3 regions of the Pseudogemmobacter blasticus genome follow, and region 3 is predicted to be linked to each of the others. Evidence: riboswitches for the same ligand, from Rfam matches in the RefSeq annotation. Region 3 holds a riboswitch; each other region holds the start of a gene.

Region 1 (2,194 bases), 1.7 Mb from region 3:
TCGCGCGGCATCGCCACCCGGCTCTGGCCCTCGGGCGAGGCGCTGCTGGCCGGCTGGCCGCAGCCCGGTTGCGGCTGCCTGATCCTGGATGTGCGGATGGACGGGATGTCGGGGCCGCAGGTGCTGGATGCCCTGTCGGCGCAGGAAGGCGGCGTCGATGCGCTGCCGCCCGTCATCTTCCTGACCGGCCACGCCGATGTACCGCTGGCGGTGCAAAGCCTGAAGGCCGGCGCCTTCGACTTCGTGGAAAAGCCGTTCAACGACAACCAGATCGTCGATCTTGCCCTCAGCGCCATCGCCCTGCGCCGCGACCGCGTGGCCGCCGCCCGCGACCGGCTGAACCTTGAACAGCGCCGCGCCAGCCTGTCGGCGCGCGAGGTCGAGGTGATGGTCCTCATGCTGCAAGGCCGGCTGAACAAGCAGATCGCCGATGACCTTGGCATCTCGATGCGCACGGTCGAGGCGCATCGGTCGCGCGTGCTGGCCAAGATGGGCGCCCGCAACATTGCCGAACTGGCGCGGATGCTGTCCTGACCGCCGGTCCGGGCACCGCCGCATCCTGTCACGCCATCGCAGCCTCATGTCGGGCGCGGCGCCACAGGCGTCGCAGCCGGGCTTGCCCCGCCACGGCCTGCCGGGGCACCCTGTCCGGGATGGTTCCGACGGCCTGCAAGGGCTGACCGGATGAAAAGGGAACACGGTGCGGTGCCGGCGGCGCCAATTCCGTGACTGCCCCCGCAACTGTAAGCGGCGAGCGACCCCCATCGCCACTGGGCCCCCCGATTGCGGGCCCGGGAAGGCGGGGGAAGCCACGACCCGCGAGTCAGGAGACCTGCCATCGTCAGATCAACCACACCGGGCGGGGTGCCCCGGAAAGGAGCTTGCGATGGACGACCCAAGACACCGCCCCCCGGCGGCCCCTGTCTGCCCCGTTTCGCGGCCTGCCCTGTTGCAGCTTCGCGGCGTGGGCTGGGCTGCCCGCAGCGGCTGCCCGACCCTTGCCGACATCAGCTTCACCGTTCAGGCGGGGCAGGTGCTGGGGCTGGCCGGGCCGCCCGGCGCGGGCACCTCGGTGCTGCTGCGGCTGTTGTGCCGCGCCCTGCCGCCAACCCGTGGTGCCGTCCTGCTGCACGGGCGCGACCTCTGGCTGATCCCGCCGCATGAGGCGGCGCGCAGCGTGGCTGCCGTGCTGCAAGCGCCGGTCGATCCGGGCCTGACCCTGCGCCAGCTTGTCGCCCTTGGCCGGCAGGCCTGCCGCGCCACCGGCCGCCCCGGCTGGCGCGACGCCGAAGCCGTGGCCGAGGTGCTGGAGCGGCTGAACCTTGCCCCGCTGGCCCGCCGCCGCTTCGGCACGCTGCGCCCCGGCGACCGGCAGCTTGCCCGCCTGGCCTGCGCCCTGGCGCAAGACCCCGCGCTTGTGGTGCTGGATCGCCCCGCCGACCCGGACGAGGCCCGCCATCTGCCCGCGCTGCTGCACCATCTGCGCCGCCTTGGTCTGGCGGCCGTCTGCGCGCTGCCCGAAACCGCCCCGGTTCCCGATGCGGTTGACCGGGTGATCCGCCTTCAGCACGGCCGCATCCTGACCGAAGACCCCGCCGCCCTGTCCCCGGCAAGCCTTGTCGGGCGAAGGGGCCGCTGAAGGCCACCGCCTGCGACATTCTGGAAATTGTCCACCGGCATCAGATGTGCGAACATTCGTATTGATGAATGTCGTGAAGGGTTTTTTCTCCCGCCTTCGGGGGCTGCTGACGGCGGCCCTTGTTCTGCTGCTTGCGCTGCAACTGTCGCTGGGGCTGCGCCCGTTGCAGCCGGGCCGTCTGGCCGACGGGATGCTGGAAATCGTGCTCTGTTCGCAGGGCAGTATGCGCACGGTCCTGCTGAACCTTGAAACCGGCGAGATCAGCGATACCGAAAAGCCCGATGCCAACCCCGCGCAAAGCTGCCCCTTCTGCCTGACCGGCATCGCCCTGCTTGGCGATCCGCCCCCGCTGCCGGTTCTGGCGGGGCGTCTTGTCGCCAGCCTGTCGCTGCCCGTGCCGGCGCCCCGCGGGGTGCCGCAGCCGCTTGACCTGTCCCGCCTGATCCGCGGCCCCCCGACCCGGATCACTGCCTGACCACACTTCAGCCAGACCAACGGAAGCCGCGCGGCGCAAGCTGACCGCGCGCCCGGAAACAAGGGACAAAGAAACCATGA
Region 2 (2,194 bases), 1.5 Mb from region 3:
CCGCCCGGCGTGCAACTCGGGGTACCCTCCGGGCAACCAGACCAGATCGGCCGAGGGATCGGGGGCCTGATCGTCGAGAGGCGAGAACGGCAGCACTTCGGCCCCCGCCCGGCGCCAGCCTTCCAGCAGATGGCGGTAGACGAAAGAGAACGCCACGTCGCGCGCCAGCGCGATGCGCTGCGCCGGCGGCAGGGGCCAGGCCCCGGCCGGGGGCGGGCCGGCTGATCGGGCGGCACCGATCAGCGCGGCCAGATCGGCATGGTCACGCACGAAGGCCCCCAGCCGGGCGATCAGCGCCTCAAGCCGGGGATGTTCGTCTGCCTGCACCAGGCCAAGGTGACGTTCCGGCAGGCTGAGATCGCTGCGGCGGGGCAGGGCGGCCAGCACGGGAATGTCCAGTCGCGCCATCTCTTCGCGGACCATCACCTCATGCCGGGCACCGGCGACGTTGTTCAGGATCACGCCCGCCAGCGGCGGCGCATCGGGGTGGCGGGCGAACCCCAGCGCAACCGCCGCTGCCGATTGTGCCTGGCCTTCGACGTTCAGCGCCAGAACTACAGGCCAACCGCAAATCCGGGCCATTTCGGCGGATGAGCCGCGGCCGCGGCGCCCGGGCTTCGAGGTGCCGTCGTAAAGACCCATAGAGCCTTCGGCGATCACCAGATCGGCGCCATCGGCCTGATGCCGGACCGCATCCATCAGGCTTTGGTCCATCGCCCAGGAATCAAGGTTGAAGGACGGCCGTCCGGCTGCCAGGCCGTGAAAGGCGGTGTCGATGTAATCGGGACCGTTCTTGAAGGGCTGCACGACAAGCCCCCGATCGCGCAAGGCCCGCAACAGGCCCAGCGTCACGGTTGTCTTGCCTGCGCCCGAATTCGGGGCCGCGATCACCAGCCCCCCGGGCCAAGCCGTCATGGCCAAAGTCCCGGAACCGGCGAAAGAGTTTCAGGCGGCATGTCGTCCCTCATGTTCAGGGACAAGGTGGAAGGGCGGGTGCAGCCACGGCCAGACCCGACACCGGAACACCCCGTCCGGTCAGCGTCGTTCGGCGCTGGCAGGTCTCCCGGCTTGCGGATCTCAGGGGGGCTTACCCCTGGCGGTACCCTGCCTTCCCGGCCGGTCGGGCCAGTGGCGGTGGGTGACCTGTCCGGTCACGGTCGCGGGGGCGGCTGTGTTCTGGGCCTGGCGGCCACGGACACATTCCCTTTTCACCTGTCACGAAGACAGGCACCAGCCGGGCGGTGATGCGCCCGTTGCGTTCAGGTTGTCAAGCCAGCCCCGGATGCCGCTGCAATTGGCCGCAATCCGGCCCGGCTGCAAGCGGCTGATCCTGCGAGAGTGGCGACCGCGCGCGGGCCTGTCCTGCGGCCGCCCTGCCTGCTATCCCTGCGTTGCCGTCATGCCACCATCCACCACCAGGACCGAGCCGCTGCAATAGCTGGCCTCGTCCGAAGCAAGGAACAGGCACGCATTCGCGATTTCCTCCGGCCTGCCGGGGCGTCGCATCGGCGACATGGCCTGCGCTGTGGCGGGGTCGTTGAAACCGTCCAGCAGGCCGCCCACCATGCCGGTCGCGATATATCCGGGGGCCACGACGTTTGAACGGATGCCCTCTCCGACATAGGCGCAGCTCATGGCGTTGGACAGGTTGATCATCCCGGCCTTGGCCGCGCAATAGGCATGGGCCCGGGGCAAACCCCGGAACCCCGATACGCTGGACACATGCACCAGCGCCCCGCCGCGCTGGTGATGCCGCATCTGGCGAACGGCCAGACGCGACATCAGATAGCAGGATGTCAGGTTGAGCCGCATCACCTCATCCCATTTGTGGGGGTCGGTTACCTGACCGCGCTTGGGGCGCAGCGCATCGTGCCGCGTGCAGACCTGTCTGAAACCGTCAAGCGCCCGCTGGAAGCAGAAACCTGGGCCGGTTGCGTGGATGCGGTTGGCGGCGCGATGCTGGCGCGGGTTCTGGGGCAGATGCGCTATTGCGCCTCTGTCGCGGCGGTCGGGCTTGCGGGCGGCCCGGCGCTTCCGGCGACGGTGATCCCCTTCCTTCTGCGCGGCGTCAATCTTCTGGGGATCGACAGCGTGATGTGCCCGACCGAACGCCGCATCGACGCCTGGGCCCGGATTGCCCGCGATCTGCCGCTGGATCTGCTGGCCTGGATGATCCGGCCTGCCGCGCTGTCGG
Region 3 (2,194 bases):
CCATGCGCAAAGGCCACGATCCCCGCCGCCACCGCCGCCCCCGCACCGCCAGACGATCCGCCCGGCGTGTGGTCTGTGTTCCACGGGTTGCGCGTCGGCCCGCCATAGACCGCCGCCTCGGTCGCCGCGCCGATGCCGCCTTCGGGGCTGGTCGTGCGGCCAAAGGTGACGACGCCGGTCGCCTTCATCCGGGCGAAGATCGCGCTGTCGCCGGAATAGCGGGTGTTGGCCAGCAGCCGGCTGCCGTTGTGGCTGGGAAAATCCTTCGCCTCCACCCCCAGATCCTTGATCAGGAACGGCACGCCCCGGAACGGCCCGTGCGGCAAGCCTTCGCGGATCGACCGCCGGGCCACCTCTTCCTGCACCAGTACCACCGCGTTCAGGGCCGGATTGCGCGCCTCGACCGCCGCCAGCGCCGCATCCAGCAGCTCATCCGGCGTCACCTCGCCCGTCGCCACCAGCCCCGCCAGTTCGGTTGCATCCGCCGCGCCCAGATCGCCGATCATGCCGATTCTCCTGTTCTTCCGCCGCCATGCTGACCGCCCCACGCCCCCCGGTCCAGCCTGCCACCGTCATCTGCCGGGCTGTTCCCGCCACCCTCCCGCGGCCAGAAAGCGACACACCGCGTCGCACCTGCGCCGCTGCGTCAGCCCCGCGCTTGACAGCGCCGCCGCGCCGGGTATGCAGGGCTGGCCTTAGGTTCCGGCCTGAAAACCGGATGAAAAGGGAATGCGGTGCAATTCCGCGGCTGCCCCCGCAACTGTAAGCGGCGAGCGATGACGGCACATGCCACTGGGGAAATCCCCGGGAAGGCCCGTCAAAGCCCCGACCCGCAAGCCAGGAGACCTGCCAGGGTGATCACCCTTACCGCGGCGCGGGGCGCGCCACGGCAGGCGGATTCCGCCAGAGGTGACGAACTCACCGTCGGCGGAAAGGGCAGCCTTTCCCAGGACAGAACGCATCTTGCGGGCCGCGGCTGCGGCCCAACCGGAAAGGCAAAGACCGCCATGTATGGCATTTCCCGCATCGCCCTGATTTCCGCGCTGGCCGCCTCGGGCCTCGCCGCGCCGGCGCTGGCCGCCGACGATGACGATTCCCTTCTGCTGGGCACCATCACCATCACCGCCAGCACCGAGCCGGTCGAACTGGGCCGCACCGGCGCGACGGTCGATGTCGTCACCGCCGATGACCTGAAGAAATCCGGCGACCAGTCGGTCGCCACGCTGCTGGCCCGCCTGCCGGGCGTCAGCATGTCGCGCAACGGCGGCCTTGGCACCTCGACCGCGCTGCGCCTGCGCGGCCTGTCCGGCCCCTATATCGGCGTCCGCATCGACGGCATCGACGTGTCCGATCCCTCGGGCACCCAATGCGCCTATGACTTCGGCTCCACCACCTCGGGCGGCATTTCCCGCATCGAGGTGCTGCGCGGCTCGCAATCGGCGCTGTTCGGGTCGGAAGCCATCGGCGGCGTGGTTGACATCACCACCTTCCGCGCCACGGAAGAGGGCACCTCGGCCCAGATCGGCGTCGAGGCCGGATCGAACGCCACCTACAGCGGCACCGCCTCGGTGGCGATGAAGACCGACCGCGTCGAACTGGCCTTCTCGGCCAGCCGCACCATCACCGACGGCATCTCCTCCTATGCCTATGGCACCGAGGATGACGCCTTCCGCTCAACCACGCTGACGTTCTTCGGCGCCTATCAGGTGTCCGATACCCTGCGCATCGGCATGAGCCTGCTTCACCGGGACAGCTTCACCGAATTCGATGACCAGACCGCCGACAACGGCAATATCGAAAACGGCAAGCTGCGCGGCGGCCGCATCTTTGCGGAACTGCAAACCGGGGCGGTCACGCATGAACTGTCCTACGCCCATACCGATTCCAAGCGCGACTACAGCTATCCGACCGGCTGGTATTCCGAGACCAGCTTCGACGGGGGCCGCGAACAGCTTGCCTATCTGGGCAAGTGGAAGGCCAGCGAACAGCTTTCGCTGAACTGGGGTCTGGACCGCACCAAGGAAACCTTCGACGGCTCCAGCACCTCGATCTTCGGCACCGCGCTTGATGGCGGCAAGGCAACCACGAAATCGGTCTTCGCCGAACTGCTTTACGCCCCCGATCCGTCGCTCGACATCTCGCTGGCCGTGCGGCACGACGACCATGAAACCTTCGGCGGCTACGACACCGGCCG

The links. Region 3 has a riboswitch for cobalamin ahead of B6K69_RS05190 (TonB-dependent receptor plug domain-containing protein). Riboswitches for the same ligand answer to the same signal wherever they lie in the genome.
Region 1: it holds a riboswitch for cobalamin, as region 3 does, so the genes downstream of both, B6K69_RS13590 (ATP-binding cassette domain-containing protein) here and B6K69_RS05190 (TonB-dependent receptor plug domain-containing protein) in region 3, are expected to answer to the same signal.
Region 2: it holds a riboswitch for cobalamin, as region 3 does, so the genes downstream of both, B6K69_RS12315 (cobyrinate a,c-diamide synthase) here and B6K69_RS05190 (TonB-dependent receptor plug domain-containing protein) in region 3, are expected to answer to the same signal.

Annotation. Positions count from the first base shown of each region.
Region 1 covers NZ_CP020470.1:2,785,299-2,787,492, forward strand. Annotated here, with positions in the region: gene B6K69_RS13585 (response regulator transcription factor) at 1-534, shown strand, start outside; cobalamin riboswitch at 639-854, shown strand; gene B6K69_RS13590 (ATP-binding cassette domain-containing protein) at 887-1,639, shown strand; gene B6K69_RS13595 (DUF2946 family protein) at 1,713-2,114, shown strand; gene B6K69_RS13600 (TonB-dependent receptor domain-containing protein) at 2,191-2,194, shown strand, end outside.
Region 2 covers NZ_CP020470.1:2,533,361-2,535,554, forward strand. Annotated here, with positions in the region: gene B6K69_RS12315 (cobyrinate a,c-diamide synthase) at 1-915, opposite strand, end outside; cobalamin riboswitch at 1,051-1,235, opposite strand; gene B6K69_RS12320 (SDR family NAD(P)-dependent oxidoreductase) at 1,381-1,812, opposite strand; partial or broken gene B6K69_RS12325 (MDR/zinc-dependent alcohol dehydrogenase-like family protein) at 1,840-2,194, shown strand, end outside.
Region 3 covers NZ_CP020470.1:1,072,386-1,074,579, reverse strand. Annotated here, with positions in the region: gene B6K69_RS05200 (amidase) at 1-506, opposite strand, end outside; cobalamin riboswitch at 680-868, shown strand; gene B6K69_RS05190 (TonB-dependent receptor plug domain-containing protein) at 1,008-2,194, shown strand, end outside.